Regions from separate parts of the Allorhizobium sp. nf9_anc genome, predicted to be linked through region 1. Evidence: riboswitches for the same ligand, from Rfam matches in the RefSeq annotation. Region 1 holds a riboswitch; the other holds the start of a gene.
What was found. A riboswitch is a leader RNA that binds a small molecule or an ion and turns the genes downstream of it on or off. The one in region 1 is predicted to bind S-adenosylmethionine.
Positions count from the first base shown of each region.

Region 2: linked by a shared signal. The riboswitch ahead of metA (homoserine O-acetyltransferase MetA) and the one ahead of AC02Y0_RS16340 (O-succinylhomoserine sulfhydrylase) in region 1 are both predicted to bind S-adenosylmethionine.

Region 1 is NZ_CM150481.1:3,336,109-3,353,879, reverse strand. It holds gene AC02Y0_RS16350 (MYG1 family protein) at 1-892, opposite strand, end outside; gene apaG (Co2+/Mg2+ efflux protein ApaG) at 973-1,365, opposite strand; gene AC02Y0_RS16340 (O-succinylhomoserine sulfhydrylase) at 1,559-2,737, opposite strand; SAM riboswitch at 2,783-2,861, opposite strand; gene AC02Y0_RS16335 (2'-deoxycytidine 5'-triphosphate deaminase) at 2,935-4,032, shown strand; tRNA gene AC02Y0_RS16330 (tRNA-Gly) at 4,116-4,189, shown strand; gene AC02Y0_RS16325 (NADPH-dependent FMN reductase) at 4,199-4,750, opposite strand; gene AC02Y0_RS16320 (VOC family protein) at 4,805-6,349, shown strand; gene AC02Y0_RS16315 (glycosyltransferase family 2 protein) at 6,298-8,217, opposite strand; gene AC02Y0_RS16310 (transporter substrate-binding domain-containing protein) at 8,358-9,230, shown strand; gene AC02Y0_RS16305 (tellurite resistance TerB family protein) at 9,265-9,678, opposite strand; gene AC02Y0_RS16300 (thermonuclease family protein) at 9,775-10,488, opposite strand; gene AC02Y0_RS16295 (S24 family peptidase) at 10,501-11,169, opposite strand; gene AC02Y0_RS16290 (response regulator) at 11,285-11,932, opposite strand; gene AC02Y0_RS16285 (hypothetical protein) at 12,055-12,489, opposite strand; gene AC02Y0_RS16280 (DUF952 domain-containing protein) at 12,587-12,943, shown strand; gene AC02Y0_RS16275 (quinone-dependent dihydroorotate dehydrogenase) at 12,943-14,031, shown strand; gene AC02Y0_RS16270 (MATE family efflux transporter) at 14,007-15,353, opposite strand; gene AC02Y0_RS16265 (CAP domain-containing protein) at 15,390-15,887, opposite strand; gene AC02Y0_RS16260 (DUF6460 domain-containing protein) at 15,894-16,160, opposite strand; gene AC02Y0_RS16255 (class I SAM-dependent DNA methyltransferase) at 16,327-17,265, shown strand; gene AC02Y0_RS16250 (YitT family protein) at 17,381-17,771, shown strand, end outside.
Region 2 is NZ_CM150481.1:4,019,565-4,033,449, forward strand. It holds gene AC02Y0_RS19610 (hypothetical protein) at 1-133, shown strand, start outside; gene AC02Y0_RS19615 (aldose epimerase family protein) at 191-1,201, opposite strand; gene AC02Y0_RS19620 (vWA domain-containing protein) at 1,248-2,432, opposite strand; gene metA (homoserine O-acetyltransferase MetA) at 2,523-3,449, opposite strand; SAM riboswitch at 3,542-3,619, opposite strand; gene AC02Y0_RS19630 (DUF1737 domain-containing protein) at 4,771-4,977, opposite strand; gene AC02Y0_RS19635 (HpcH/HpaI aldolase/citrate lyase family protein) at 4,974-5,894, opposite strand; gene AC02Y0_RS19640 (hypothetical protein) at 6,005-6,235, shown strand; gene leuD (3-isopropylmalate dehydratase small subunit) at 6,406-7,011, shown strand; gene AC02Y0_RS19650 (pyridoxal-phosphate dependent enzyme) at 7,070-8,002, opposite strand; gene leuB (3-isopropylmalate dehydrogenase) at 8,179-9,291, shown strand; gene AC02Y0_RS19660 (RNA polymerase factor sigma-32) at 9,608-10,480, shown strand; gene AC02Y0_RS19665 (M48 family metalloprotease) at 10,549-12,048, opposite strand; gene AC02Y0_RS19670 (thiamine ABC transporter ATP-binding protein) at 12,298-13,041, opposite strand; gene thiP (thiamine/thiamine pyrophosphate ABC transporter permease) at 13,031-13,885, opposite strand, start outside.

The sequences.
Region 1 (17,771 bases):
CTGCCATGGCGAGGATCGCCTCGCGCGAGTTTGCCGCAGCGATGAAGCGGCCGTTGTGGCAGAAGCTGGCGCCCTTGACGCCGCAGACGGCCTCAAGGTCACCATTGCTCAAGCCCGCCCATGCGGCGGGCAGGTCGGCCCGCTGCTCGAAGCTGTCTTCCACCTTGCGGATCCCGGTGATGCACCAGTCTTTGTCGCGCGGATGTACTACAAAGAGCAGGTGGTCGGCACCCGCTTTGACGATGGCAGGGCGGAAAGGCATGCCCATCGGCAGTTCGAGGACGCGGCGATCACCCGTTGCGGCGATGGCGTCGAGCACCATGCTCTCGGCCCGCAGTTTGGAGGCGCGTTGCGCAATGCCGGCTTCGACGATCGCGCGGGCGATCGACAGTGCCGCATGGAAGCCGCGATCATCGGCGCCGGGCTGCTTGTCGTCGAAGACGGGCTTCAGCGTTTCGAGCAGGCTCGGCAGGGTCAGATCCGCGAGCGGTCCGGCCGTTGCAGGGCTGAGCGCCCCGTTGTCCAGGAGGTCGACCGGCAGTACGAACTTGGTGTCGAAGCCCTTGTGAATGGCCTCGACATGCCCAGAGGGAATGCCGACGGCGGTGAGGTAGTCACGGCCGTAATGCTTCCAGATAAGGCCAAAGGAGCTGTAAGGCTGGCCATCATCGCGCAGCGGTGCGCCACGCTGGTGGTGATCGAAGATCCTGCTATCCGCGTCATAAGCGCCGCCGACATCATAGATGATGCGGTCTGTTGCGGGCGTGATCCAGTCCGGCGCGCGGCTGCGCACGATCGTCGCATCCGGGAAAAGGCGTGTCAGGATCACGGACGACAACAGTTCGTCGGCATGAAAGCCGCCACTATGGGTGACGAGATGGGTAATGCTCATACCGGGCGGGACCTTTGGCTGACGATGCTGATCGAGCCTTCCAGATAGCGGCAGCCGCCGGTCAACTCAACTGCCAATCGTCAATTGAGGGTACGCACCATGCCTGGGCTGTCGAGCGAGAAGGCTGGGATCTCGACGTCGAAGCTCTCACCGTCGTCGGTTTCCATCCGATAGGTGCCGTACATCATGCCGGATGGCGTATCGAGCGGGCAGCCGGAGGAGTATTCGTAGGTGTCGCCGGGATCGAGGCGCGGCTGCTCGCCGATCACGCCGGGGCCGCTGACCTCGTCCACCTGACCGTTCTGGTCGGTAATGTGCCAATAGCGATGGGTGAGGCGGACGGTTTTTGCAGAGTGATTGGAGATCACGATCCGGTAGCCCCAGACATAGCGGCTGTCATCCGGGTCCGACTGTTCCTCGAGATAGTAAGGTTCGACCAGAACCTCTATGTCCCGTGTCAGTGCGCGATACATGCGTGGACCCTGCGAAAACTTGCCTGCGATCATGACAGAAATGGCGCTCTTTGTGGCGGTAACAAGATCAGCCACCGAACGTCACGATGCTTTCAAGGGATAACGACGCAACCGGACCCGTCAAGGGCAATTGCTCAGCCGCGAGGATTATCGCGGCTGAAATTGTTGCAATATGAAGCGCTTTGAACGGTGCTCAGAGGCCTTTGATGGCCTTGGCAAAGTCTTCCAGCAGGTCCTGCGTGTCTTCGATGCCGCAGGACAACCGAACGGTGCCGCCTGAGATTCCGAGCTCTGCCCGGGCCTCGTCGGAAAGGTTCTTGTGCGTCGTCGTCGCCGGATGGGTGATCAGGCTCTTGGCGTCGCCGAGATTGTTCGAGATCTTGATGATCTCTAGCGCGTTCTGCAGCTTGAAGGCCGCTTCCTTGCCGCCCTTCATCTCGAAGCAGACCAGCGTCGAGCCGCCGGTCATCTGCTTGGCGATGATATCGGCCTGCGGATGGTCCTTGCGGCCCGGATAGATCACCTTGCCCACGGCAGACTGCTCGGCCAAGAAATCGGCGATCGCCGTTGCATTCTCCGTCTGCTGCTTCACGCGCAGCGGAAGCGTTTCCATGCCCTTCAACAGCGTCCAGGCATTGAACGGCGACATGGCGGGACCCGTGTGACGGAAATAGTCGTGCAGGTTCTCGTTGATCCATTCCTTCGAAGACAAGACGACACCACCGAGGCAGCGGCCCTGGCCGTCGATATGCTTGGTCGCGGAATAGACGACGACATGCGCGCCGAGTTCGAGCGGCTTCTGGAAGAGGGGGGTCGCAAAGACGTTGTCGACGATCAGCTTTGCGCCGATCTGGTCGGCGAGCTTGGCCACGCCTGCGACGTCGATCACTTCGAGCGTCGGATTGGTCGGGCTTTCGAGGAACATCACCTTGGTGTTCGGCCGGATGGCCGCTTCCCAATTGGCGAGGTCGCGACCATCGACCAGCGTGCACTCGACGCCATAGCGCGGTGCCAGCGTCTCGACGACATAGCGGCAGGAGCCGAACAGCGCGCGGGCAGCGACGATATGGTCGCCGGCCTTGACTTGGCAGAGCACGGCGGCAGCGACGGCGGCCATACCCGAGGCCATGGCGCGGGCATCCTCGGCACCTTCCATCATGCACATGCGCTTTTCGAACATGTCATTGGTCGGGCTGCCATAGCGGGCGTAGATATAGCCGTCGTTCTCGCCCTTGAAGCGGGCTTCTGCCGCTTCCGAGCTTTCATAGACGAAGCCCTGGGTGAGGAAGATCGCTTCAGACGTCTCGCCATAAGGAGAGCGCAGCGTGCCGCCATGGACGAGGGTGGTGGCCGGGCGCCAGTTCTTGCTCATGCACGTGCCTTTCGAACACAAAAAAACCGGTCGCGTGAACGGACCGGTTTCGTAAACCCGGTCTATTTAGCCACTTGTTTAACGTGGCTGCAAGCCGACCGGCCAAATCACCACGGGATAAGGCTGCCTTACGCCTTCGCGGCCCTTGCGTCAATTGGTGGGCTTTGGTTTTGTCGGGCCCAAACAGGATTGAGATCATGACCTTGAAACCCGGGATTTTGTCCGATCGCGCGATCGGCGCCTTGTTCGGTGGCGGCCAGCTGAAGAGCGAGGTCATGCTCGACAAGGACCAGATCCAGCCGGCAAGCCTCGACCTGCGTCTGGGCGGCAAGGCGATCCGCGTTCGCGCCAGCTTCATGCCGGGCCGCGGCCACACCGTGGCCGAAAAGCTGGAGCGGCTCACCCTTCACGAGATCGATCTCGAAAACGGAGCCGTGCTCGAAACAGGCTGCGTCTACATCGTGCCCTTGATGGAAAGCCTCGACCTGCCGGCGGAGATCTCGGCCTCCGCCAATCCGAAGAGCTCGACCGGCCGCCTCGACATCTTCACCCGCGTGATGGTCGATTACGCCCAGGAATTCGACAAGGTACCGGCCGGCTACAAGGGCCAGCTCTATCTTGAGATATCGCCGCGCACCTTCCCGATCATCGTGCGTCGCGGTTCACGCCTGTCGCAGATCCGCTTCCGCGTCGGCCACGCCCTCCTGGGCGAGGCCGAGCTTTTCGATCTCCACAAGGCGGAAACTCTCGTCGCAAGCGACATGCCGAATGTCTCCGGTGGCGGTATTGCGCTGTCGATCGATCTGAAGGGGTCCGGTCCGCAAGGCCTGATCGGTTATCGCGGCAAGCACCACACCTCGGTCATCGACGTCGATTTGAAGGGCGCCCACGAGGTGCTGGATTTCTGGGAGCCGCTCTACAGCCGCGGCCGCGACGAACTGATCCTCGATCCGGACGAATTCTATATCCTAGTCTCCAACGAGGCCGTGCATGTTCCGCCGCTCTATGCTGCCGAAATGACGCCGTATGACCCCTTGGTCGGCGAGTTCCGCGTGCACTATGCCGGCTTCTTCGATCCGGGCTTCGGCCATGCCCCGGCCGGTGGCTCAGGCAGCCGCGCGGTTCTGGAAGTGAGAAGCCACGAAGTGCCCTTCATCCTCGAACACGGCCAGGTCATCGGCCGCCTGGTATACGAGCACATGCAGGAGCGCCCGGAGGGCCTCTACGGCACGGGGCTCGGCTCCAACTACCAGGCACAGGGCTTGAAGCTCTCCAAGCATTTCCGCCTGCCCTGACAAAAGAGGGCGCAGCATTCGTGCCGCTTTCCGTCCCATCCGGCTTGACACTCCAGCCGAACTGTTGGATTTCTCAACCCGTCGCGGGTGTAGCTCAATGGTAGAGCAGCAGCTTCCCAAGCTGAATACGAGGGTTCGATTCCCTTCACCCGCTCCAACTTCCCAGCTATTTTCCCGCAAACTTCGCAAACGCTGCCAGCAAATCCCCCAGTCGCTTGGCCGTCGCCTCGTCGGTGAGATTGCCGTCTCCGTCAAACAGCGTATGTGCCCGCGACACCATCAGCCGCTTCTCTGAAAATGTCCGGCAGCCGAGTGTGTGCAGGACCGGGAGCCAGGCATTCTGGCTCAGCAGCGTGCCAAAATTGCCGGGTGAAGCGCCGACAAGGGCGAAGGGCTTGTTGCCGAAGACCTTGGCCATGTCGGAAGAGGGGCGCGACAGCCAGTCGATGGCGTTCTTGAAAGTGCCGGGGATGCCGTTGTTGTATTCGGGCGTAAACAGGATCACGCCGTCGGCCGCGATGATCTTTCCCTTCAGGGCCGTGACGGCCGCCGGGATGCCTTCGGCTTCTTCCAGGTCTCCGTCATAGAGCGGAATGCCATGAATGCCGGCTGTCTGCAGAGCGTAGCCCTCGGCCGGCAAGCCGGCTGCGGCCTTCAAGAGTGCCGAGTTGAGCGAGCCCTTGCGCAGGCTTCCTGAAATGCCGAGCAGTGTCACCATGGTCTTTTCCTTGTCTCGATTTGTTATAAGGGAGGGTAGAACAGGGAGATGAGCATGACCAGCGGCCTGCACCACATCACGGCGATCACCCGGAAGATCCAGGCCAATGTCGATTTCTATTGCGGCTTTCTGGGCTTGCGGCTCGTCAAGCGCACGGGCGGTTTCGAGGATGCGGCCCAGCTTCACCTGTTTTACGGCGATGCGGTGGCAAGCCCCGGCTCGCTGGTGACGTTCCTGGCCTGGGAAGACGGTTCCCCCGGGCGCGTCGGCCATGGTGCGGCAAGCGAGATCGCCTTTGCCATTCGCCCCGAAGCGATCGGCTTCTGGCTCACCCGAGCGCTGCAGTTCGGCGTGGCAGCCACAGGTCCCGCAACCGAATTCGGCGAACCGGTGCTGAGGTTGACCGACCCGGATGGCATCATCGTCAAGCTCGTCGGCACAATGGCGGTCGAGCCAGGGGAGGCCTGGGCCGTGCGCGGCATCGAGCCTCGCGACGCAATCACCCGGCTGCGCGCCGCGACCTTGTTGTCGGAAAAGCCGGCAGAAAGCGTCGACTTCCTCTGCCGCCATGCCGGCTTTGAAGTCGATGCGACCGAAGGCACGATCACGCGGCTGACCTCGATGAGCGGACAGGCTCTCGACGTGCGCGATGCGGGAGGCTTCTGGCCGGCAGCTCCGGGAACCGGTGCCATCGACCATATCGCCCTGCGCATGGCAGATCGCGCCGCCGTCGAAATGCAGGCGGCCGCTCTCAGATCGCGCGGTGACGACACGATCAACATGCACGACCGCAAATACTTCTACTCGCTTTATGTCCGCGAGCCGGCCGGTGGGCTGATCGAACTCGCCTCGGATGGTCCGGGCTTTGCGATCGACGAGCCATCGGACACGCTCGGCAGCCGGCTCTTCATCCCCGAACACTTTCATCTGCGTCCGGAAGACATCGTGCCGATGCTGCCGCAATTTGGGCTTCCGGGCGAGCCGCGCATCATCTATCGCGACCTGCCCTTCGTATACCGGATCCATGAGCCGGAGACACCGGATGGCGCGACGCTTCTGCTCCTGCATGGAACGGGCGGCAACGAGGCGAGCCTCCTGCCCTTCGGGCGCAAACTGGCGCCTTCCGCCACTCTGATTGGTCTGAGAGGCCGCTCGACGGAAGAAGGCATCGCACGCTTCTTCCGCCGCTTCGGCCCCCGGGATTTCGATCAAAAGGATATCCGCGCGGAAGCGGAAGCTTTCGCCGCCTTCGTCGAAGAGGCAACACAGGCTTATGGTCTGGACAAAATCCGTGTCCGTTTCGCCGGTTATTCCAATGGCGCGAATTTCCTCGCCGCAGCCATCATGCTGTTTCCCGGCCTCGTGCGGGATGCACTGCTGCTGCGTCCGGTGCCGGTGCTAGCCGATCCGCCGGATGTCGATCTTGCGGGCACCCGCATCCGTATCCTCGCCGGCGCCGACGATCCGGCAGCCGGGGAGGCCTCCGATCTGGCGGAACAACTCCAGGCGCGGGGTGCCACGGTCGAACTGCTAACCGTGACTGGCGATCACACCTTGTCGAATGCCGATGTCAGCGTCTCGGCGGACTGGTTCGGTTGAACGAGGCCGGGCGGCAGAGATCCGCTGCGGCTTGGTCTGTGCGGTGTCTTGTTCCAGTGGAAGGGCTTGAGCCTGAGTTCGAGGACCGCCTTCCAGGCGGCGAGCGAGACGGCCATCCAGTAGATCGGGATCATCGCCCATTTCCAGCCCATGCCCTTTTTCTCCCGGTCGGTCATCGGGGTCGCGCCCAGCGCGAAGAAGACCGCGTAGCTGCCGAGGATGTTGAAGACGTCCATCGCGAGCATCATCGTTGTGAAGACATTCGGCTGCGGCGCGGGGATCTGCATCAGCGACATGACGGACAGCGTGACGAAGACGATCAGCCCCGGATGGCTCAAGGCCGCGACCAGCATGCCGCCGACGAGAAGCTGGAAGACGAGGAAGGAGAGGGGGCCCATGTCGCGGGCGGTGCGCAGAGGCTGGCGCATCAGCACCAACCAGGTCTGTAACCACCCCTTGTACCAGCGGGTGCGCTGGGCGAGCCAGACGCGGAACTCCGTCGGCGCATCCTCATAGGTCGGAAGCGTCAGCGTCGAAGAGCGGTAACCCATGCGACAGAGACGCATGCCGAGATCGGCATCCTCCGTTACATTGAAGGGGTCCCAGCCGCCGCTTTCCCGGAGCAGGGCCGTTCGAAAATGGTTCGACGTGCCGCCAAGCGGCAGCGGCAGCCGGTAGAAGCCAAGCGCCGGCAGCAGCCGGCGGAAAAGCGCGGAATACTCGAGCGCAAAGATCGCGCTGATCCAGCTTTCTCCGGCGTTGCCTATCACCAGTGGCGCCTGCAGGCAGGCAAGCTCTGAAGGGCCGAGCCGGAAGGCATGGAAGGCCTCTCGCAACTGTTGCGGATGCGGCCGGTCCTCCGCGTCGTAGATGGTGAGAAGCTCGCCACGCGCCCCGGCAAGCGCATAGGTGAGCGCCTTCGGCTTGGTGCGCGGCGCCATATCAGGCACTTCCACCACCTCGATATGCGGCCCGAGTCGCGCCTGCCGGATTGCCTCCAGCGTCTCGCGGTCATCCGCCTCGCAGACCAGCTTCACGTCGAGCAGGCTGCGGGGCCAATCCAGCGCGTCGAGCGCCGCGATCAATTGCGGAACGACAGCAGCTTCACGGTAAAGCGCGACCATCACGGTGTAGACCGGCAGGGCGTCGGAGCCGCTTTCGAGCGAGACTTCCGGCTTCGGGTGACGTTTGCCATGCGAGACCGCCATGATCCGCAGGAAGAGCGCCGCCGTGTGGAAGAACGACAGCAGCATATGGGCAGCGACGACAGCGAGCAGGGGCGCGAAGACCAGAAGCAGGCTGATGAAACAGAGGATCGCGCCGGCGACGAAACCCTGGTCACCGGTGACAACCAGACGCGCCGACAGCGACTGCACGCTGTCGAACAAGCCGCGCACGGCATGGCTAACCCGACGGGTCTCCCCTACTTTCCAGGTGGCTCTCCGGATGGCGGATGGCGTCGTGACGACGAGACTGCCGGCGCCGTTTGCATGGCGTCCGAAGCGTCTGGCAAGGCCTTCCATATGTAGGATCTGCGGTGCCACCGCGACCACCGGCGGCCTGTCCTTGTGATGCAAGCGCAGCATGCGCGGCTCGACAAGCTGCGTGTCGCCATAGGCGTGATCGGAAAGGAGGGAGGGATCGATCTCGGCGAGAAAGGGCAGGCCATACATGCGCGCAAGGCCGGCGAAATAGGCCTCTTCTTCGATCGCGCCACTCGCCAGCAGTTCCACTTCGATCGAGGTGCCATTCGTTGCCGCCCGCTGCGCCATGCGCGCAATCAGCGGCTTGGAAATCCCGAGGATATGCAGAAGACCGGCTTCCGTCTTCAGATGGTCAAACCTTGAGGGGCCGGTCGCGTGGTTCACGCTCCGTTGGCCATGCTCTCGCGTCGACCCATGGCGCGCGGCGACGATCCGCGGGCCATATTCCCTCGTCCACACCAAGCTGCTACACGTCATTCGCTCGGAATAACGCCCCACTCATACCCCGGTTGATGATGATAGAGATGCGCGCAAAAGTTACATCCCTAGATTTAATGGGGTTGTGGGCCACGATTTTCGGTCTTTTGCTGTGCCTCCTTCTGTCAGCACCCACAGCCCGGGCTCAAGCGACGGATCTTCCGATTCTGTTCGACGCCCGTGAGCGGCTGGTGCGGCCCGATGTCAGCAGCGTGTTGCGGCTTCGCTTTCTGACGACCACCGATTTTCCGCCCTTCAACTTCACCGACCAGAGCGGTCGTCTGTCAGGCTTTCACATCGACCTTGCCAGAGCGCTCTGCGAGGAACTCGGCCTGCAGGCGCGTTGCCAGATCCAGGCTCTTCCCTACGGCCAGCTAGTCTCGGCGCTTGAAGCGGGGCAGGGGGAGGCGGTGATGGCAGGTGTCGCGGTGACGCCGGAGCTCAGGCAGAGGTTCAATTTCACGCGGCCCTATCTCCTCCTGCCGGCGCGCTTCCTGATGCAGGGCGACACGGTGCTGCCGCGCCAGGATGCCGAGGGGCTCTTCGGCCGCAAGGTCGGCGTGGTCAAGGATACCGCCCACGCGGCGATGCTGAACAGCTTCTTCCCCGATATCGAAGCCGTCGCTTTCGACACCCAAGACGCTCTGATGAAGGGCCTGAAGGAAAAGCAGGTACCGGCCGTCTTTGCCGATGCCCTGCAGCTGTCCTTCTGGATGATGAGCCCGGCGGCAGCCGGCTGCTGCCGGTTCCTCGATGGCCCCTTCCTATCGGAGAGGCATCTGGGAGAAGGCATGACGATCATGGTGGGCGGCCAGGATGCCGCGCTCATGGCAGCGCTCGAAAGCGCGCTCGCAGCCCTTTCAAAGGACGGCCGGCTGGAGGAGATCTATCTTCGCTATTTCCCGGCCGGCCTGTTCTGAAGCGGGTTCCTCGAAGTGGGAACCGGCTGAGCCGTCAGATCCGGCGATAGCGGGCAGAGGCGCTGCGTTCCAGCGCCGCGCAGACCAGCTTGTCGAGCCCCAGGCGGTCGCGCAGCATCTGCAGCAGGCGCAACTCTTCTGCACGCACCGAGAGATCGACCGCTGCGATCTCGACAGCCAGCGCATAGGCCGTCTCATGCAGCCAGTCCGGCAGTGCGTCGCGGATCGTTTCAAGCACGATATCGAGGCCTTCCGGCCCGGAGAGCAGGGTGGCGCAGCGCTGCGAAACCTCGATCAGGTGTTCCTTGTCGAAATTCTCGAAGACCGGAAGAATGTCGATCAGCTGGCCGATGCGCACGAGTTCCTTTTCGGCCATGGCATTGTCGACGGCGGATGCCATGACCATGACGAAGATCAGGGCTTCTTCCGGAGATACGGGCTTGTTCATGTAAGGTGCTTTCCAGTTGCAGTCGCCAGAGAGTAGGAGGCGCAGTGAGGCCTTTCAAGGGAGGTCGTCTCGGTGTGCCGAGTAGCGTCCTTCGCATTACCGCACAGGGTCACCAAAAAGCCCGCGTTTTGCGGCGCGGGCTTCCTCGGAGAGTGTGGCAAGGGCGGAGCCGGGCTCGGCCTCAGCCCATCCGTATTTTGCAAGCCACGACGAGACATCCTGAACTCCGACCCAGCAGCGCGTGCGGATCTCCCCTTGCCATGCAGCAGAGCCTGTTTCGCAGGTGAGCGACCGGTTGCGCAGGAAAAGCCGTTGCTGCGTGCGGGCCATGACCCCACAGGGCCAGGACGTGCCATCTTCCGCAAGACAGGTCCGGTCCGGATCTGTCTCTGCAATATCGGCAAGGCGAATGCGCTGGTCGGCATTGAAGGCAACGACACCGGCCGAAAGACTGAGCGGGCGATGTAGGAGAACGACCTTTGGCCGTGCCCGTTCCTCGACCGGCGAGAGGGGCGCGCGTGCGGCCACCCGTTCCAGATCTCCGCTGTCGGTGAAGGCCGGGGAACCAAACGTCTCTGGCTCGATCGCCCGGACCGCGCGCCGCGCTTCCGCCTGAGGATTAGGCTCGATCAGCTCTTCATCCGCTGCCCCGACTTCGGGCAGATCGAGCTCTGAGGGATCCGGCACGTCGAGATCCTCGATGTTGTAGTCTACGGGATCTTCCCGCAGGCTCTCGCCGGCCTGCACGACCAGATAGGCCCAGAGAAGGAGCCCGATCGCGCCTGCGATGAAGGTGCCAATGCGTCGCATAGGTGCGTTTTCCTACTGGCTTGCCCAGATGATCCGCGCCACCCATTCGACATCGCTCATGTCGAGAGTGCGGGGCGGATGGTCTGGGTTGAGCGACTGCAACTCGATCGACTTGGCGCTCTGGCGGGCGAGGATCTTCGCCATGACTTCGCCTTCGCGGGTCTTCACCACGACGCGGTCACCACGGCGGACCTGGGCGCCGGGCTCGACGATCAGGATGTCACCGTCGCGGTAGAGCGGCTTCATGCTCTCGCCCTGGACCTCCAGCGCATAGACGCCATTGTTGCGGCCGGGCGCTGCCGGGAATTCGACCAGATCCCAGCCCTGGCCGGCGGGAAAGCCGCCATCGTCGAAGAAGCCACCGGCACCCGCCTGGGCCATGCCCAGCAGGGGGATCGAGCTTGCCTGAGGGGGAAATGTCCCTTGGGGCAAGGGGCTGCCGCGCAAGGCTTCGGGAGAGACGTATCGCATGAACTGGTCGAGGCTGGCGCCTGTCGCTTCCAGCACCTTGGCGATGGATTCGGTCGAGGGCCAGCGCATGCGTCCATCGGCGCCGACACGCTTGGATTTGTTGAAGGAGGTAGGGTCGAGGCCCGCCCGGCGCGCAAGACCTGATGGCGTCAGCGAATGCTGCTCCGCCAGCCGATCAATCGCGGCCCATATGCTGTCATGCGAAAGCATGTTCGCGCCTCTTCAGCGCCGGAAACATCGAGTTCCATTCTCCGGCTTTGACGCGAATATTAGAGGATGGAACATGGTTAGTAAAGCAGAAAAGGAATAAAATCCTCTGTTCCGCTCAAGCAACCATGGCCATGTTGATCTTGCCGAGCTGGATGACGGCCTGTGTACGGCTGTCTACCTTGAGCTTCAACAGGATGGCCGAAACATGTGCCTTGATCGTTGCTTCCGACACGCCGAGTTCATAGGCGATCTGCTTGTTGAGCAGGCCTTCACCCAGCATGCCGAGCACGCGGCCTTGCTGTGGTGTAAGGGTTCTCAGGCGATTGATGAGATCTGCGACATCGGGATCGGTTTCCTGCCCGCCTTGATAGCTTGCGGGCGTGGCGATGTCGCCTTCCAGCACGGACTGGATGCTCGATCGTATCTCGTCGATGCCGGCCGATTTGGAGATGAAACCGGAGGCTCCAAGCTCAAGCGCACGGCGAATGGTGACGGCATCGTCGGTGGCGGAGACAATCACCAGCGGCAGGCTCGCAAATTCCGCGCGAAGCGACATCAAGCCGGAGAAGCCGGACACGCCGGGCATGGCAAGATCGAGCAGCATGAGATCCGCGTCCGAATGTTCCGCGGCCGCCTTGCGTGCCGCTTCGAAGTCGCCGGCCTCGATGATGGTTTGTGTTCCGTCGATGCCGGTCACGGCCTGGCGCAACGCGCCACGGAACAGCGGATGATCGTCGGCGATGATAAAGGTCGATGCAGCCATGTCACAGCCCCCTCCCAAGAGCGATGTCATATTGCGCGCGATTGCGTGCCCTTCTTTTAGCGCTTGCCGAGGCACTAGACAATGGTCGTGCAACGAATGGGCGAAAGCAGGCTTTGTCGAGGTCAGGTTCGATCTGGAACGGCGCCCTGCTGCGTTTCCTGCTCCTCGCCCTGGAACTCCTGTACGAGGCCAAAAAAGGCCCGCATGAAGCGCTCCATGATCCCGATCGATCGATCGATCTCGGCATCACTCGGAAGCTCGCCGCTTCGCGCAACCGTGCTGCCGGCGATCTGTTTTTCCAGAGCCTCGACCCGCTTTTCCAGCCGCGCGAGATCCTCGTCATAGGCCGCCCGTTCGTCCGCCGCCATCCGGCAGGTGAGCGTGCCCTCCGCTTCTGTGCAGAGCGTGACCGCGCCCGTCTGGCGATCCAGCCGGACGAAGCCACTCTCCGATTTCTCCAGCGTATAGCGGTCGGTCGCGGCCTCCTGCGCCATGGCGAAGGGAGTGCAAAGCGCAAGAAAAGCGAATGTCAGGACTGTTGTCTGCGTGATGGCCATGGATGCCTCCTCCTGTCGTCCGTCTCGCCGGGCGTGGACATTTGTCCGCGTTTGCGGCAAACCGCCTCGACCCTCATGATCTGCGAGAGACCGGACCTTGGACAAGACCATATACAAGATCGTGCCGAGAGAATTATGGCAGGAGGCCCGCGCGGCCGGGCTTTTCAAAGGCGCGTCGATCGATCTCAAAGATGGCTACATCCATTTTTCGACGGCTGCCCAGGCGATCGAGACGGCACGGCTGCATTTTGCCGGTCAGGCCGATCTTTTGCTGGTCGCTGTCGACGCCACCCTCTTTGGCGAAGCCCTGAAGTGGGAGGCGTCACGCGGCGGCGATCTGTTCCCGCATCTCTATGCCGATCTGCCGCTCGATGCCGTCATATGGGAAAAGCCCTTGGCCCTCGGGGATGATGGCCTGCATATCTTTCCAAGCCTCGTCGAGGAGAACCGCTGATGCTTGACCTCTTCTCGCTCGGCCGTCGCGGCCTGTTTCTCTTTGATGCCGAAACCGCCCATGGTCTTTCTGTCGCAGCGCTGAAGACCGGCCTGGTTCCGGCCTGCAAGACACCCGCCGATCCGCGTCTGGCTCAGACGGTCGCCGGCATCCGTTTTCCAAATCCGCTCGGCATGGCAGCCGGTTACGACAAGAATGCCGAAGTGCCGGATGCGCTCTTGTGGCTCGGCTTCGGTTTCGCCGAAGTCGGCACGCTGACCCCGAAGGGGCAGGCCGGCAATCCGAAGCCGCGCATCTTCCGCCTGGAGCGCGACCGCGCGGTGATCAACCGCCTGGGCTTCAACAACGAGGGCCATGCCGCAGCGCTGGCGCGTCTCTCCGCGCGCGGCAATCGCTGCGGCATTGTCGGCGTCAACATCGGCGCCAACAAGGATGCAACGGACCGCATTGCCGACTACGTCGCCGGCATCCGACGCTTCTATTCGGTGGCCACCTATTTCACGGCCAATATCTCCTCGCCCAACACGCCGGGCCTGCGTGACCTGCAGGCGAAGGAAAGCCTTGATGCTCTGCTGTCGGCCGTGCTCGCCGCTCGCTCGGAAGAGGGGCTGAAGGCCGGCAAGCGCCTGCCGGTTTTTCTGAAGATCGCGCCGGATCTCACCGAAGAGGGCATGGACGACATCGCCGAGGTCGCAGCCGCCCATGATCTCGACGGCCTGATTGTCTCGAACACCACGCTATCCCGCGACGGCCTTGCTGATGCGACGCTCGCGGGCGAGGCGGGAGGCCTCTCCGGCGCGCCGCTGTTCGACAAGTCGACCGCTGTCCTTGCCCGGATGCGCAAGCGCGTTGGACCCAACCTTCCGATCATCGGCGTCGGCGGTGTCTCCTCCGCGGAAACGGCGCTGGAGAAGATCCGCGCCGGCGCCGATCTCGTGCAGCTCTATTCCTGCATGGTCTATGAAGGGCCGGCGCTACCGGGACGCATCGTGAAAGGTCTGTCGAGCCTTCTCGATCGCGAAACGGTCGCCAATATCCGCGAGCTGCGCGATTCTAGGCTCGATCACTGGCTGTCGGTGAAGGTCTGATCGGTCTTCGGCTTCAACCTTGCGAGTAGCAGCAGCCCGCGCAACCCGAGAAACACGTTGAGCGCGATCCAAAGCCCGTGATTGGAAAACAGCGGCACGAGCACGGCTACGCTGGCGAGATAACCGGCGAGCGCCACGAGCATCATGTTGCGCATCTCCGATGACCAGGTCGCGCCGATGAAGACGCCGTCCATGTGAAAGGCGAGCGCTCCTGTCAGCGCCGTCAGCGCCGCGTAGATGAGGTAGGTCTCGGCAACGCTCCGCACATCGCCGGCTGTTGTGATGAAGCCGATGATCGCATTCCCGAAGATCAGGAAGAAGGCGAGGCTGGCCAAGGCCAGCCCGAAGGACCAGAGCCCCGTGAGCTTGACCGCCCGCTCGAAGGCTGACCGCTGCCGTGCCCCTATCGTCTCGCCGGTGATCTGTTCGGCTGCCGTAGCCATGCCGTCGAGATAGAAGCTCGCGATCATGAAGAAGTTCATGAGAACCGCGTTGGCAGCCAGCGTCACCGCGCCAAAGCCGGCGCCGATCCGAGTCATGACCGTAAAGGCCGTGATCAGCGAAAAGGTGCGGATCAGGATATCGCGGTTGAGCCGGAAGAGCGCCATCAGTTTCGCACGGTCCGTGACCATGGAGACATGGGGAACGGCGGCCGGCCCATAACGCCAGAAGATGAAGGCAAAGCCGGCGAGCATGGCGACGACCTCGCCGATAACAGTGCCCCAGGCGACGCCGGCGATGCCGAAGCCGAAGGTGATGCCGAGCAGGATCGACGTGGCGATATTGACGCCATTGAGCAGGATCTGCAGCGCAAGACCGACGGAGCCGAGCCCGCGCCCAAGCACGAAACCGAGCAGGGTGAAGTTCGACAGCGTCACCGGGGCGGCGAGAATGCGGATGCCGATATAGGTCGCAGCCGCCGCCTGCACGCCGCCATCTGCACCCATCATCGCCGGACCGAAGCCGACAATGGCGGGGGATGCGATGAGGATGAGAAGGCCGAAGCCCACGGACAAGACGATCGAGCGCCAGAAGACGGCGAAGAGTTCCGTCGTCTCGCCGCGTCCCTGTGCCTGTGCAACAAGTGCCGTTGTGGAAGCCCGAAGAAAATTCAGGCTGGCAAACAGCAGGTCGAACAAGGCCGCTGCAATCGCAAGTCCCGCCAATTGCGCCGCGTCACCGCTCCGCCCGACGACCGCAGTGTCAGTGAGGCCGAGCAGTGGTGTGGTGACGAAACCGAGCGTCATCGGCACCGCGATTGCAAGCACGCTGCGGTGGCTGACCTCGATCGGCCGGGATGAGAAAGCGGATGGGCTGTGCATGGGAAGCTCCGGACGGGACCGGAGCAGGAGAATCACTCAGGCCGAGAGCACCATGGCCCAGTAGGGGCGGTTGCCGGAAGCGGAATCCCAGGCGACGGCGACGCCAAGGCCGTTGAAACCACCGAGCATGTTGTCGAGATGTCGCTTGGAATCGATCCACGCCTGAACCGCGCGCTCGACCGTGTCCTGTCCGGCCGCGATGTTTTCGGCTGCGGGCAAGGGCACGTCATGGCCCTTCATGCGCGCGCCGAAACTGTCGTTGAAGCCGATCAGGTGCGACATCTCGCCGGCGCGTGCCATGCGCTTGGCCTGGGCGATGGCCGCCACTTCCGCCGGTCGGCTGCGCGACAAGGAAGAGAGGTCGCGCGATTGGCGCAAGCGGTTGACCATCGGCAGCGCGGCTGCCGTCTCCGCCCGTGACGAACCGTCATCGGGATTGAGGATATCTGTGGAACGGCAGCCAGCGATCGCGGCTGTCAGGAGGCCGGCCGAAATCAGGATCAGCCGGCGACGGGGTAGGGTGGCGTACGACATGGGCACTCAGTTCCTGGAGGCGAAGAGACGCAGCAGGATGAAGGCCGGAATGACAATCGTCGCACCGATCAAGAGGTATTGCCCGACCCGTCCGAGGGCGTCGAAGCCGGTATACCAGAGGTCGATCAGGAAGTAGCGGACGCCATTCAGGAGGTCGGCCGGATCGAGCCCGAAGACCGACATCACGAAGCCGACGATGAGCGAGACGACGATCAGCTTGACGAGCGTGCGGCCCGGGGTGTCGCCGAGAAATCGATTGATGCCATCAGCCATGCGTATCTCCTGTTGTCATCCGCTGATATGGGCGCGGCCCACCCGCCCTGCAAGCCGGCGAAGCAGGGCTTGCGATAGCACTTGAGTTTTTTCCGGCGATCGGTCAAGACCGCGAGCCGTCTCCATGCTGGCCCACTCCATGCTGGAAGGCGTGAGGATCTCTTCGATGCACCCCACCCAGTTCTCCTCCGGCGACGTGATCGCCGACCGCCGCGCCGATTATGCCCGCATGCTTGCCGAGAATGGCGAACATGAGGCAGCGGTGGAATTGATGGAGCAGGCGCTGGAACTGGTTCCCGACTGGCCGGCAGGTCTGGTTCGGCTGGCAGATTACGCCGAGAAGGCGGATCTGCAGTCAAAAGCCGTTCATGCCTTGCGACATGCGCTGGAACTCGACCCGGAGGACATTTTCGGAGCGCGGCTGAAACTCGCGCTTCTCGGCGCTGAAGAAGTCCCGGATCAGCCACCCTCGCGTTACGTCGAGGCCCTCTTCGACGACTATGCCGATCGCTTCGATGCGGCACTTGTCGAACGGCTTGACTACACGGTCCCGGCCAAGCTCGCCCGGTTGATTGCTGACCATGACGACAGGCGGTTTGAAGTCGCGATCGACCTGGGCTGTGGCACGGGTCTCTTCGGGGCCGAGATCCGCGAGCGGGTCGCCCGGCTGGAGGGCTTCGATCTCTCGGTCAAAATGCTGGCCAAGGCCGAGGAAAAGGGCCTCTATGACCTTCTGGCCAAGGCCGATCTTTCGCTCGATCCTGATGGATCGGGTCTTTTCGTTGAGGGTCTCGCCGAAGCCCGTGCCGACCTCGTTTCCGCAGCCGACGTGCTGATGTATCTCGGTGATCTCGCCAATGCCTTTGCGCTGGCGGCGCGGGTTGTAATGCCTGGTGCACTTTTCGCATTCTCGGTTGAAGACGCGGGCGAGGGAGACGGTTTCCTGCTAGCCCCGAGCCTGCGTTACGCCCACACCGAACGGCATGTCCGGCAGCGTCTTGCCGAAAACGGCTTCGATGTCCTCGTTCTGACCCGCACCACCATTCGCATGGATGGCGGAAAACCGGTCTTTGGCATTCTGTTTCTTGCGAGCCGGACGGCCTGACAAGCAGCTTTCTTGCGAATTGCTTCATAGGTCAGCTTTGCTGACCTATCATCCTTGTTTTCCAGGGGATCTCGAGTACCATTTGGGCTCCGAGATCGCTTTCTGGAGACGTGACATGGCGCAGTTGACGAGCATGCTGGGAATCTGGAATTCGAACCCGACCCGCCACACACCAGCGGAAGATCTCCAGGGCCTTGTGGCCGGCAGCCTAATCGCAGCACTTGGCCTCTATTTCCTCGCCCAGGTCGGGCTTCTGACAGGCGGCATGGCCGGCCTCGCCTTCGTCCTGCATTACTGGAGCGGCTGGAGCTTCGGTCTCCTGTTCTTCGTGCTGAATTTGCCGTTCTACATCCTGTCGCTGCGCCGCGTCGGCCTCGACTTCACCATCAAGACCTTCTTGGCTGTCGGCCTCACCTCCTTCATCGTTGAAATCGAGAGCCGCTTCCTCGTCATTCAGAGCATCGCGCCAGTCTGGGCGGCCATCCTCGGTGGCCTTCTGCTCGGCT
Region 2 (13,885 bases), 680 kb from region 1:
TGAGGAGAAATATTTAGAAATGAAGAGCCACAACCTTGCCAAGGTTGGGGTCGAGCGTTCGAATCGCTTCACCCGCTCCATTTTCTCCTCCGAGAATGGTAACTTTGTCACGATCCAAGCCAATGCGGCCTGATCGTTTTCAGTATGCGACCGACTGCAGGACATCCTGCAGCCGACCGCTTTTCTGACATCATGCCCTTGAGAACACGTAGTCCGTTTCCTGACGCAGCACTTCGCCGGGGCGCAGGACTGCGTTCGGGAAGTTCGGATGATTGATCGCATCCGGCCAGACCTGTGTTTCCATACAGAAACCGGCAAGGGCGCCGTAGCGGCGGCCTTCGAGGCCGGGGACGGCGGGTGACACCTTGCCGCCGGCATAGAACTGTACGCCCGGCTCCGTCGTCAGGATCTCCATGGTCACGCCCGAATTGACGCTGCGGGCGAGCGCCACGCTGCGTTTGGCGACGCGGCTGCTGGAGAAGCAGAAATTGTGGTCGTAGCCCAGTTGCTCCCCATCCACCTCAAGGCGAATCGGTCGCATTTCGCGGAAATCGAAGGCCGTGTTCTCGACAGGGCGGATTTCGCCTGTTGGAATCAGCCTCTCGTCGACAGGGGTGTAGTGATCGGCGGCGATCATCAGGTCATGGCCGAGAATGTCGGGTCGGCCATCGAGATTGAAATAGGCGTGGTGGCAGACATTGGCGATCGTCGGCTTGTCGGTCACGGTTTCATAGAGCGCAGAGAAAGTGCCACCGGCTTTCAGCGCAAAGGTCGCGCGTGTCCGCGTTGTGCCGGGATAGCCGGCGCGGCCATCCGGATCGGTAACCTCCATCACGACGAAATCTGACCCGTGTTCCAGGATCGTCCAGTTCTGGCGTCCCATACCGTCCGAGCCGCCATGCAGATGGCTGACGCCTTTTTCGTTGAGCTCCAGCTGGTAGGCAGTGCCATCCAGCGTGAACCGGCCGCCACCGATGCGGTTGGCGCAGCGACCGGGGGTCGCGCCGAAATAGGGCGAATGATCGAGATAGCCGGCGAGGTCCTCGAAACCGAGTACCAGCGGTGCATCGTGGCCGTCGAGGCGCAGGTCCTGCAAGACCGCACCGAAGGTGATGATCGAGGCTTCAAGACCGCCTCCCTTCAGGGTGACCTTCTCGACCGCTTCTCCCGTCGGCATCACGCCAAACACTGTCTTCGTCATCTTGTCGCTTCCTCGCCTATTCTCATCAAAGTCTTTTATCTCGCCGTCACCGCGCCAGTTCACGTGCGGCGGCCTCTAGGCCACCGAGCGTCAGGGGATACATGCGGTCGCCGATCAACCGGCGAATCAGGCCGACGGACATCGTATAGTCCCAGTTCGCCTCCGAAAGGGGATTGATCCAGAGGTGGCGCCGGAAATGGTCGGTCAGTCGGGTGAGCCAGGCCGCACCGCTTTCGGTGTTCCAGTGCTCCACCGAGCCGCCGGGATGCGTGATCTCGTAGGGGCTCATCGCGGCATCGCCGACGAAGATCAGGCGGTAGTCCGAGCCGAAAGTCCTGATGACGTCTGATGTCGCAATGGTGTCGGCATGGCGGCGCTGGTTGTCCTTCCAGACGCGCTCATAGGGGCAATTGTGGAAGTAGAAATATTCCATGTGCCGGAATTCGGAGCGTGCTGCCGAGAACAGCTCCTCGACCTCGCGCACATGGTCATCCATCGAGCCGCCGATGTCGAAGAACATCAGGAGCTTCACCGCATTGCGCCGCTCGGGTTGGGTCTTCACGTCGAGATAGCCGTGTTCTGCTGTCGACCGGATCGTGCCGGAGAGATCGAGCTCTTCCGTCGCACCTTCGCGAACAAAGCGGCGCAGCCTGCGTAAGGCCACCTTGATGTTGCGGGTGCCGAGTTCGACGCGGTCATCGAGATTGCGGAATTCTCTGCTGTCCCAGACTTTTACCGCGCGCCGGTGCCGGCTTTCGTCCTGGCCGATGCGCACGCCTTCGGGATTGTAGCCATAGGCGCCGAAGGGAGAGGTACCGGCCGTGCCGATCCACTTGTTGCCGCCCTGGTGGCGCTCCTTCTGCTCGGCGAGGCGCTCCTTGAGCGTCTCCATCAGTTTGTCGAAACCGCCGAGCGCTTCGATCAGCGCCTTGTCTTCATCCGAGAGATGCTTTTCCGCGAGCTTGCGCAGCCAGTCATCGGGAATGGCTCGCGCATCGACGCCGTCTGCCGCGCCCTCGCTCAGGATACCGCCGAAAGTCTCCGAAAAGACCCGGTCGAAGCGGTCAATGAAGCGCTCGTCCTTCACCAGCGTGGTACGGGCGAGGTAGTAGAAGCCCTCCGGGTCGAAGTCGACCAGACCTGCCTGCAGGCCTTCCAGCAAGGCGAGATATTCCCGCAGCGTGACGGGAACCTTCTCTTGTTTCAGACGCAGGAAAAACGGCAGGAACATCGATCTGGAAAAGCTCGGTTTACAGGCGCGCGCATCCTGTCACAGAGGACGCAGACTGTCCCGACAAAATCCGCTCCGGTCTCCAAGCCGTCAGCGCGGGGCCTTGCCGATCTCGTTCAGGTCGTAAGGCGTCATCTGATAGATTTCGTTGATCCAGTTACCGAACAGGAGATGCGCGTGACCGCGCCAGCGGTTGAGCGGGGCGAGCGTGTCGTCGTTGTGCGGGAAGTAGTTGTGCGGCAGCTTGATCGGGATGCCGGCTGACTTGTCGCGGAAATACTCGTCGCCCAGCGAGGTCGAATCATACTCCACGTGATTGAACATGTAGAGGCGATTGGCCTGCTTCTCCTGCACCAGGCAAACCCCCATCTCGTCGGATTCGAGCAGGATTTCGAGGTTCGGAACCTTCTCGATGTCGTCACGGCGGACTTCCGTCCAGCGCGAGACGGGTACCTGGAAGTCGTCGGAGAAACCGTTGAGATAGACCGATGACGGCGCGAGGTTGCGGTGGCGATAAACGCCAAAGGCCTTTTCCTTCAGGGGATGCTTCGGCACCTTGTGGAAGTGGTAGATCGCAGCCATGCCGCCCCAGCAGACATTCATCGTCGAATGCACGTTGGTCTCGGTCCAATCAAGGATCTCTTTCAGCTCCGGCCAGTAGGTGACTTCCTCGAAGGGCAGCGTCTCGACAGGCGCGCCGGTGATGATGAAGCCGTCAAACTTGCGGTCCTTCACCTCGTCCCAGGTCTGGTAGAAGGAGAGGAGATGCTCTTCGGGGGTGTTCTTGGCCTTGTGGCCGCCGACACGGACCAGCGTCAGCTCGACCTGCAGCGGCGAAGCGCCGATCAGGCGGGCGAACTGGACCTCTGTCTTGATCTTGTTCGGCATGAGGTTGAGCAGGCCGATCTGCAGCGGGCGAATGTCCTGGCGGATAGCCATGGTTTCGGTCATCACCCGCACGCCCTCATGCACGAGGGTTTCAAAGGCGGGCAGCGTATCGGGGATCCTGATCGGCATCTTACTCTCGACTTTCCTTGTCACGGCGGTTCGAGGACCGCGGAAACAAAAACACCGGCAGCTTTTATATCGCTACCGGTCCTCGGAAAGTCTTCGAACTCGCCTCGGCCCTTTAGCGACTTATTTTACGTGGCTGCAAGCCGGCCGGCCAAATCACCACGGAACACGAGGCCTTTTACGCCTGTCAGGGGCGCGAATCAATGGGCAAGGCGATGGAGGCCTTTGCCCCTAATACGCATCACGTCAGCCCCTCATCCGCCCTTCGGGCACCTTCTCCCCGCAAGCGGGGAGAAGGCCAGGACGGCCACCGCTTGCGCCCCCTCTCCCCGCCTGCGGGGAGAGGGTAGGGTGAGGGGCAAGGCAACAAACTCGGCGAATCCGCCTAAAAAAGGGGGATGAGTTTGAGAAAATCGTGAGCAAAATCAAACCTCGGCATGTTTTTTCATCCCCCACCATTTCCACCCTTTTACACTCACCCCCGTCCCGCCCTCGGATACACCTGACGATGCGATGTCAGGCGAGGCGGGGCCGGCGCCGGGATGGAAGGTTGTCGCAGACCTGAAAACCCGGCCCGCTGCAACGGTCTCCCTCCGGACGAAGGGGTGGAAGTGATGGCGGACGGTCGGATGCCCGACGCCTGAAACCCCTGATCGGAAGGACGTGCCTCAGAGGCACACAGACAAGGCGCCAGCGCTGTCGCGAACACCCAGACAGCGGGGCGAAACAAACGGCGGGGATGAGCGCCGGGCCGCAAATGGCCAGACGATCATCCCCCGGGCGAGGGTCCCGGTCGGATTGGTGCACCATCCGGCGGGAACCTCCCGGGCCACCGGCCAGGCTGAAGCGTCATCATGTGACGCCGCAGCCGGACCCGCGCCCGGTCATTCCTCGGTCATCCTCGGGCCTGACCCGAGGACCAAGGACCGTCGCCGCCTTGCCAGAGAGACGCATGCAGCGGGAATAGACGCCGAACGGGGCGCCGGAAGGAGCCACAAAAACTACTTAGACAGGTTGCTTCTGGCGCCTCGTCCGAGACAAGCATGACCCCACCCGGAGGACGACGAGTCCGACCGGTGGCGAAGCTTGGGGTTTTTGACAAATTGGTTTTTCCCTCTCCCCCTTGTGGGAGAGGTTACAAAATCGAGGGCTTAGCCCGATCAGGGCTAAACCTCAGATTTTGTTGGTGAGGGGATCGGTGATGGTGGCATAGGATAACGGACCCCCTCACTTGCGATTTCTGATGTTTAGGCGGCTTACGCTCGCCTAATTCATCGAAATCGCTTTCTCCCCCACCAAGGGGGAGATGGACCTCACGAGCAAATCACTGCTCGCCGAGCTTCATCGACGGATCGTAATCCTTGCCATGCACCGTCTTCACGACGGCCTGGCCGCAATACAGTCTGTTCTCTGCTGCATTGAATGTGTGGCTCGGCGATCCGTGCAGCTCCCAGCCCTTGTTCAGCGCGTCGGTGACGCGGTGGCAGAAGCTGGAATCATCCGGTCCGGTGAGAAAACGATAGACTTTCATGGCTTGTCCTTTCTGGCGGTAATCAGCGCGACCTTGGCGAGAAGACGTGTTGCCTCCTCGGCATGCAGTCGCTCGATCATGCGCCCATCGATGTTGATGACGTTGAGGCCCGCATGGGCCGGGTCGGCAAAGGCGTCGGCCACCAGGCGGGCCTCCGCGATGGCTGCCGTCGAGGGGCCGAAATGGTGGTTTGACGGTTCGATCTGGGCGGGATGGATCAGCATCTTTCCATCAAAGCCCATGGCACGACCTTGAGCGCATTCGGCCGCAAGGGCTTCCATGTCGCGAAAATCGTTCGACACGCTGTCGATGGCATCGAGGCCATAGGCCCGGGCGGCCAACACGATCTGCATCAGATAGGATACGAGATAGGTACGGCCGGGTTCGGCCGGGATGCCGGTGGCCTTGCGCAGGTCGTTCAACCCGACAACGAAGGCATCGAGGCGACTGTCGCTTGTCCGGCCCGAGGAAGCGATGGCGGCCGCGTTCAAGACGCCGCGCGGCGTTTCAATCATGGCCCAGATCCTGAGACCTTCCGCCGCATCGTGCTCGCCCAGCATGTCCGCGACGTCCTGGATCGTGACCGGCTCTTCGACCTTGGGAAGAAGGACTGCGTTGGGCAGCGCTTCCACAACGAGCGCCATGTCCTCGCGAAAATGCTGCGTGCCGGCTGCGTTGATGCGAATGATGCACTCGCGATGACCAAGGTCATTTTTCTGCAGAAAATTCAGAAGCTTGCTGCGCGCATCTGCCTTGCGATCTTCAGCCACGGAGTCTTCCAGATCGAAGATGACGGCATCGCAATCGAGGCTTGCCACCTTCTCCATGGCCCGGTCGTTGATTGCGGGCACAGTCAACACGGAACGGCGGAGCCGGGACGGATGGTGAAAGCGGAAGGAGGAGACTTCAGATGTCATGGCCGAGTTCTGGCAAGCTTTGGCCGGCCATGCAAGATGACAATTGGGTGAAAGGCCCTTGCAATGCGGGAGAATAAGGACCACCTTGGCTGTCGAGAAAGGACACGATCATGCAGAATTTCCGCACCGCCGCCTATGCCATTGCTGGCCTCGCCTTTGTCGGCCTCGCAGCCGCTTTCGCGGTTTCGCTGACGCTCCTGATTGGCGCACTGCTGACCGTGACGCTCGGCGCCCGTATGCTGATGAGCAAGACGAAGCGCGCACCTGTTTACGTCAAGGCGAAGCGTCGCGACGACGTGCGCGTCTGGAACGATGGCAAGGGCACGATCATCGACCTTTGACCGGGCTTTAGCTTGATCGGTCCGCTCACCCTTATCTCGGGTGAGCGTCGGCCAGCGTGGTCGCGCACCGACGCAACTCGCCGCCGCTTCAAGATTCTCCTTCAATTTTGTCCAGTTTTGCTCTATGGGCGGGGCATTACACGCGCATTAGCCAGATCGAAGGCAGACTGATGGACAAGTTCGTAAAGCTTACCGGTGTTGCGGCACCGCTTCCGGTCGTCAATGTCGACACGGACATGATCATTCCGAAGGATTACCTGAAGACCATCAAGCGCACCGGTCTCGGTGCTGGCCTCTTCGCTGAGGCACGCTTCAAGGAAGACGGCTCGGAAAATCCGGATTTCGTCCTCAACAAGCCGGCCTATCGCAACGCGCAGATCCTCGTTGCCGGCGATAACTTTGGTTGCGGCTCTTCGCGCGAGCATGCTCCTTGGGCGCTTCTCGACTTCGGCATCCGCTGCGTGATCTCGACGTCGTTCGCCGACATCTTCTACAACAACTGTTTCAAGAACGGCATCCTGCCGATCGTCGTCAGCCAGGAGAACCTGGACAAGCTGATGGACGATGCCAGCCGCGGTTCGAATGCCGTGCTGACGGTTGACCTGGAATCTCTGGAAATCACCGGCCCCGACGGCGGCAAGATCTCCTTCGAGATCGATGCCTTCAAGCGCCACTGCCTGCTGAACGGTCTCGACGATATCGGCCTGACGCTCGAAAAGGCTTCGAACATCGCGACCTTCGAGCAGTCCAATGCAGCCCAGCGCCCCTGGGCCTGAGACCATCTAACAAGATGAAATGATGAGGCCGGGCTCACGCCCGGCTTTTTCTTTGGCTTCAAAGGAAGCGCGTGCGCCAAGTCTCAAGGGCGGCAAGTGACACGCCGATCCCGCCACAGACCTCGATCAGCGGTGCCTTGAAGCGCGACAGCCTATCCGAATGCACGTCCGCCACGGCCAGGGCTGCACCGCAGGCTGGTTCGACCAGGATCCGCTGCGCATCGGCAAACTTGAGGCAGGCGGCAACGGCCTGCGCATCGGTCACTGTCACGCTTTCGATTGGATGCGTGTCAAGAAGGTCGAATACGTGTTGCGCGATCTGGCGCGCACCCAGCGAATTGGCGATCGAGGTGATCGCCGGAAGCGTCACACGCGCCTTGGCGGCCACGGCGGCGTTCAGCGAGGCAGCCCCTTCCGTCTCGACTGCAATCACGGGCACGTCGCCCAGGCCATTGCGCTTCAGGCCTTCGACGATGCCAGCGAGCAGTCCGCCGCCGCCGACACTGGTGACCACGCAGTCGAATTCGGCCCCAGCCTTCACCACTTCATCGATCAGAGTGGCGTGACCTTCCCAGAGGAGGGGGTGGTCATAGGGGTGCACATAGGCCGCCTTGCGTTCTGTCGCGAGAGCTACGGCATGAGCGTTCGCTTCATCGAAGACCGAACCATGCACCAGAACCTTGGCGCCGGTTGCGGCGATCCGGGTGCGAACCTCGGGCGACGTCGTTTCCGGCACGACGATGGTCACCGGTACTCCCAGGGCTTTGCCGGCGACCGCTGCCGCGATGCCTGCGTTGCCGCCGGACGCGCAGAAGATTTCCTTCGCGCCCTTGGCGACTTCATGCTGGCAGAGCAGGCCCACGCCGCGCAGCTTGAAGCTGCCGGAGGGCTGCAAGGCATCGAGCTTCAGCCAGAGCGGTAGGCCGCTCTCGCTATAGTCGGCTGCGGTGCGCAGAAGCGGGGTTTCAATATGCAGGGGGGAGAGAGGCATGGTGAACTCGAACATGCTGGAGGGATGCTGTCTTTTGGACCTCGCCATCCGACGGGTCAACCTACAAAGCCTCTTCTGCAGTTCCCCGAACCGTACCGTTTCCGGCCTATCTCGCTTGAAAAGGCCCAGCCCCGCGCGTAAGAAACCGCGACTTCTTTTTCGAGTGGAGGGTTTCCATGACGGCTCGCAATCTTCTCCTGCTGCCCGGTGACGGCATCGGCCCCGAGGCCATGGCTGAGGTCCGCAAGATCATCGCCTACATGAACGAGGCGCAGGGCGCCGGCTTCGTGACCGATGAAGGTCTTGTCGGTGGTTCCGCCTATGACGCGCATGGCGCGGCGATTTCGGAAGAAGACATGGCGAAGGCGCTGGCTGCGGACGCCGTACTCTTCGGTGCCGTCGGTGGCCCCAAGTGGGACGACGTACCTTATGACGTGCGCCCGGAAGCTGGCCTTCTGCGCCTGCGCAAGGATCTCGAACTGTTCGCCAACCTGCGTCCGGCGATCTGCTACCCGGCGCTCGCCAATGCGTCGTCGCTGAAGCCTGAGCTGGTCGAAGGTCTCGACATCCTCATCGTTCGCGAACTGACCGGCGGCGTCTATTTCGGCGAGCCGAAGACGATCACCGATCTCGGCAATGGCCAGAAGCGCGCTGTCGATACGCAGGTTTACGATACCTACGAAATCGAGCGCATCTCCGCCGTCGCTTTCGAACTGGCCCGCACCCGCAACAACCGCGTCTGCTCGATGGAAAAGCGCAACGTAATGAAGTCAGGCGTGTTGTGGAACCAGGTCGTGACGGCAACGCACAAGGAGAAGTTCTCCGACGTCAAGCTCGACCACATGCTGGCCGATGCCGGTGGCATGCAGCTCGTCCGCGCGCCCAAGCAGTTCGACGTCATCGTGACCGACAACCTGTTCGGCGACATGCTCTCCGACGTTGCCGCCATGCTGACCGGTTCGCTCGGCATGCTGCCCTCCGCCTCGCTCGGTGCGCCCGACGGCAAGACGGGCAAGCGCAAGGCACTTTACGAGCCTGTCCACGGTTCGGCGCCTGACATCGCGGGCCAGGGCATCGCCAACCCGATCGCCATGATTGCCTCCTTCGCCATGTGCCTGCGCTACTCCTTCAACATGGTGGCGGAAGCCGACCGTCTGGAGAAGGCGATCGCCAACGTGCTCGATCAGGGCGTTCGCACCGGCGACATCATGGCTGACGGTTGCCGCCAGGTCGGCACCGTCGAGATGGGTGATGCCATCCTTGCGGAGTTCAAGGCGCTTTCCGCCTAAGCCAGGTCTTTCAGCTTCAATTTGACGGCGCGGGGCAACCCGCGCCGTTTTGCGTTTCCAGGTCTTTGCAGCGCTCAATCGGCTCCGATTCTCACTTCCGCGTGATCACCCCTCCTCGACAGAAGGTCGCACCCCGACCGGCAATCCGATGTCGCATGGGGCGCGTAATACTGGTCAGACAAGCAGATGAGAGCGACGCAACCACCACCGCGCCCGGCATTCGTTGGAACCTGACCGACGTTCACTCGTTCAGGAGACAATGCCGGCAAGAGGGCCTGCAAGAGGCCTGCGGTCCAAGAGACCATGGAGATGTCCGATGAAAGCCACATCCGCTGACAGACACATCATCAAGTATGCCATGTCGCAGCCCTATCTGGAGCGTGAGGAAGAACTCGATCTCGCGATCCGCTGGAAGGAGCATGACGACCAGGGCGCCCGCAATCGCATTGCCCAGGCCCATATGCGTCTGGTCATCGCTATGGCCTCGAAGTTCCGCGGCTTCGGTCTGCCGCTCAACGATCTGATCCAGGAAGGCTATATCGGCCTTCTTGAAGCGGCCGCTCGTTTCGACCCCGGCCGGGAAGTCCGCTTCTCGACCTATGCCGGCTGGTGGATCCGCGCTTCCATGCAGGATTACATCCTGCGCAACTGGTCGATCGTCCGCGGCGGTACGAGCTCCAGCCAGAAGGCACTGTTCTTCAACCTGCGCCGCCTGCGCGCGAAGCTCGCCCAGGGTGACAACCGTCTCTCAGATCAGGCGATCCATCAGGAAATCGCCACGGCCCTCGGTGTGAGCCTCTCGGACGTGCAGTCGATGGACGCACGCCTTTCCGGCAATGACGCGTCTCTGCAGACGCCTGTCGCCGGCCGCAATGGGGAAGGCACGGAGCAGCTGGAAATGCTGGAAAGCAAGGAAGCTCTCCCCGATGAGCAGGTCACATCGATCATCGACGGCGAACGCTGGAACGGATGGTTGAGGGATGCCATGAACCGCCTCAACGAGCGCGAAAGCCGGATCATCAAGGCGAGGCGCCTGACCGAAGACGGTGCTACGCTGGAAGAACTCGGTGCCGAACTCGGCATTTCCAAGGAACGAGTTCGCCAGATCGAGACGCGGGCCCTGGAAAAGCTGAAGGTCGCCCTCACTGACAAGGCGCCGACTTCAGCACGGCTGGAAATGGCTTATTGATATCCAAATGAGCAAACAAAAAAGCCGGCCTTCGTGCCGGCTTTTTTTGTTGGGCGGCGCTAAGCCAATCACTCGGAGATGATCTTCACCCGCATGCCCTGGCTGACCGTTGAGGTCGGCCCGAGCGCATTGATCAGGCGGAAGAGTTCCAGCTTCCGGTCAGTGCCCATCATCCGCGCGGACAAGGTGCCGATGCTGTCATTCGCCGCGACAGTTACGACGCGAACGCGCAGTGGCTTCAGAGATGCCGCTTCCTGCGAGGTGATGCGACGGAAGGATGCACGCAGCTGGGCAGCGGTCGTCTCCAGAGCCGGGCTGCCTTTCGGCACGGCGGTCAGGAAGCGGAAGATCTGTGGGCCGATCCGAATAACCGTGATGTCGAAGTCCCAGCGGTCGGCAGAGGCCCGGGCTGTTGCGGCTTCGAGACCGTTAACGGTGATCGTACGGATCGTGTCGGGCAGCAGGCCGGTTACCCATCCGCTCGAAATGTAATTTGGCAGGCTGATCTTCTGGCTGTCCGCCACGCCGTCAAACCGGATCGCAACATCACCCGGGCCGGTGGCCAGGACCGCTTCGACCTTGTTGTCGATCTGGAACCCGACCGGCACATCGAAACGGATACCGAGCTGCCCGTGTAGGAAGGTCTGGCCTCGCACGAAACCTTCCTGAGGGCTGTCGCCGTAGAGCAGGCCGTCGATGCCGTTCAGGTAATAGTCGCGCCCGGTTTCGCCATGGGTGCCTTCCGGACCGAAGGCGCGGGCGTGGCGCTTGGCCAGCTCGACGCGCTGGGGAGCGTTGGGGTGGCTCGACAGGAAGTCAAGGCTCTGGTCGGCATCGGGGTCGACGGAGGTGAACTGGCTGTAGCGCGCCATGGAATCGAGGAAACGGGCCGCGGCATAGGGATCATAGCCGGCTTCGCCGAGCGTGCGCACCCCGATAACGTCGGCCTGCAGTTCCTGCTGGCGCGAGAATGCGGCGAGGCGCAGCTTGCCACGGGCGAGTGCCTGCTTGCCGGCGAGATCGCTGGACAGCACTTCGGCCACCACGCGGCTGGCAATCACTTCGGCTTCTTCGCGGCGCTGACGCTCAATGCCGTGGTTTGCCGTGACGTGGGCCATTTCGTGGCTGAGAACGGCAGCCACTTCCGAGGCGTCATTCGCCAGAGCCAGGAGGCCGCGCGTCACATAGAGATAGCCGCCGGGCAAGGCGAAGGCGTTGATTGCCGGCGAATTCAAGATGGTGATGCGATAGGACTGGTTCGGGTTTTCCGAGACCGCCGTCAGAGCGCCGGCAATGCGGGCGACGAGGCGCTCGGTCTTGGCGTCGGAATATTCCCCGCCATAGGAGGCGACGATGCGCGGATGCTCGCGGGCGCCCATCTGAGCGCGCGGATCGCCCTTCTGGACTTCGTCGACGATTTGCGGATTGCGTGATGGCGCGACGGACGGCTCATAGGCCTGTTCGAAGAGCGACTGGCAGGAGGAGAGCACCAAGCCCGCTGAGACAAGCACCGCAACGCTCGACGCGAGCCTGAAGGGCCGGCGCCGCCGATACGTTTCGGCAGCCATCGCGCTGTTCCGGCTCAAAAACTGCATCCTGCCCCTTCACCCTGTGCCCAAACGATCGCCGATAGGCAGACCGCCGGGTGCAGCATCCAATTGCCTTCTGCCGGCATCGCTTAGCGCCGATCCGGCAGTCCTTCACATAATGCGAAAACGCCGCATGCTCCAGAAGATAGTCGCGCCATTTGAAATGACCAATGGTCTGACCGTAGGAACTACCATTCCCCACGCGCATGGCAGGCCTGGGCGACCAAATTAAGGCGATTGAGGTGCAAACGGTGGTGTGCCGAGGAAGTTCCCGACCGCTGGCAGGTCCCCCCGAGTCAGGAAAACGTCCTTCTGAGCGTCGATGAGGACATGGCCATCCTCGATGAAAAGCACATGATCGGCCAGGCGATCGACATCGCGCGGATAATGGGTGACGAGAAGAATGGTGGCTCGTGTTTCAGCGTGGAGGTCAACGAGCAGTTCGACCATAGCCGCGCGCAGGCCGGGGTCAAGGGCCGCAAACGGTTCGTCGAGCAAAAGTACGGGCCGATGCCGCACCAGTGCCCGGGCAAAGGCTGCCCTTTGTCGTTCGCCGCCGGAGAGGGAGCCTGGCAGCCGGCTTTCGTACCCATCGAGCCCGACCCGCACGAGGGCGTCAGAAATTGCGTTGCGGTCAGCTGGCGTGAGCCGCATCGCCGGATGGATCCCAAGTCCGATATTGGTGAACAGGTCCAGATGGGAGAACAGATTGTTGTCCTGGAAGACCAGCGAGATGGGGCGCTCTGCAGGGGCGAGTTCGGTGACGTCTCGCCCGTCGATCAGAATTCGTCCGCTGTCCGGTCTCTCGAAACCCGAGATCAGATTGAGCAAGGTCGACTTCCCCGATCCGGACGGGCCAACGACCGCCGTCACCTGCCCTTCGTTGATACCGCAGTCGAAATGGAACTTCCGGCTGCCGAGCGTGAGATGGACATCGGCGAGACGGATGTTGGTCGAGGGGTCATCGCGCATCGGGTGTCTCCCGCTCATTTGCATGTTTTCCTCTGCCGGGCGCCCCGATCATGGCCAGTACCAGGCAAATGGCGCCGAGCAGAAGGGCCAGCCCATCGGCATCGGTGCTGCGATAGCTGCCCATCCTGGAATAGATGAGGGCGGGCAGCGTGGTGATGTTTTCCGAACCGAAGAGTGCCACCGCACCCAGGTCACCGAGGGACAGGGCCATGGCGAAGGCGAGCGCGGTCATAAGCGGGCGCTTCAGCACCGGCCAATCGACGCGGCGCAGCCGTTGTGCAACGGAGAGCCCGAGGCTTTCGGCTAGTCGTCCCGTGCAGGCCCTGTGTTCCCTGTAGGCGGGTTCCAGCACCCGCACCGCAAACGGAAGCGCCATCAGCGCATTGATCCCGGTCACGACGAAGGGTGCGAAGCTCGCTATCTCGCCTCTTGGCCTCAAGGCCAGGAACCATCCGGTGGCCAGCACGCTGGTCGGAACGAGCAGTACCAGTGAGGAGACCGATGCGAGGGTTATGGACAAAAGCCGGTTGCCGGGATGAGCAATCCGCGCAGCCGTGATCTCGGCACGCGCGGCGACTGTGCCATAGGCAAGCAGGGTGGCGATCAACCCGGCCGCCAGAGCCACGCAGAGGCTGGTGCGTGCTGCTTGCTGGAAGGCGTCCTGGGAGAGAAGCCGAAGGAGATCGGCCTGGAGGCCTGAGACGATCACCTGGCCGAGCGGCAGGATCAGAAACATGGTGACCAGCAGGAGCAGGATGCCATCGGCTGCCCGGATCAACGGACGTCGCCCGTCGAAGCGCGTAAACGCGCGGCCGGTCGTGACGCCCGTGTCGGAGGCCGCGGG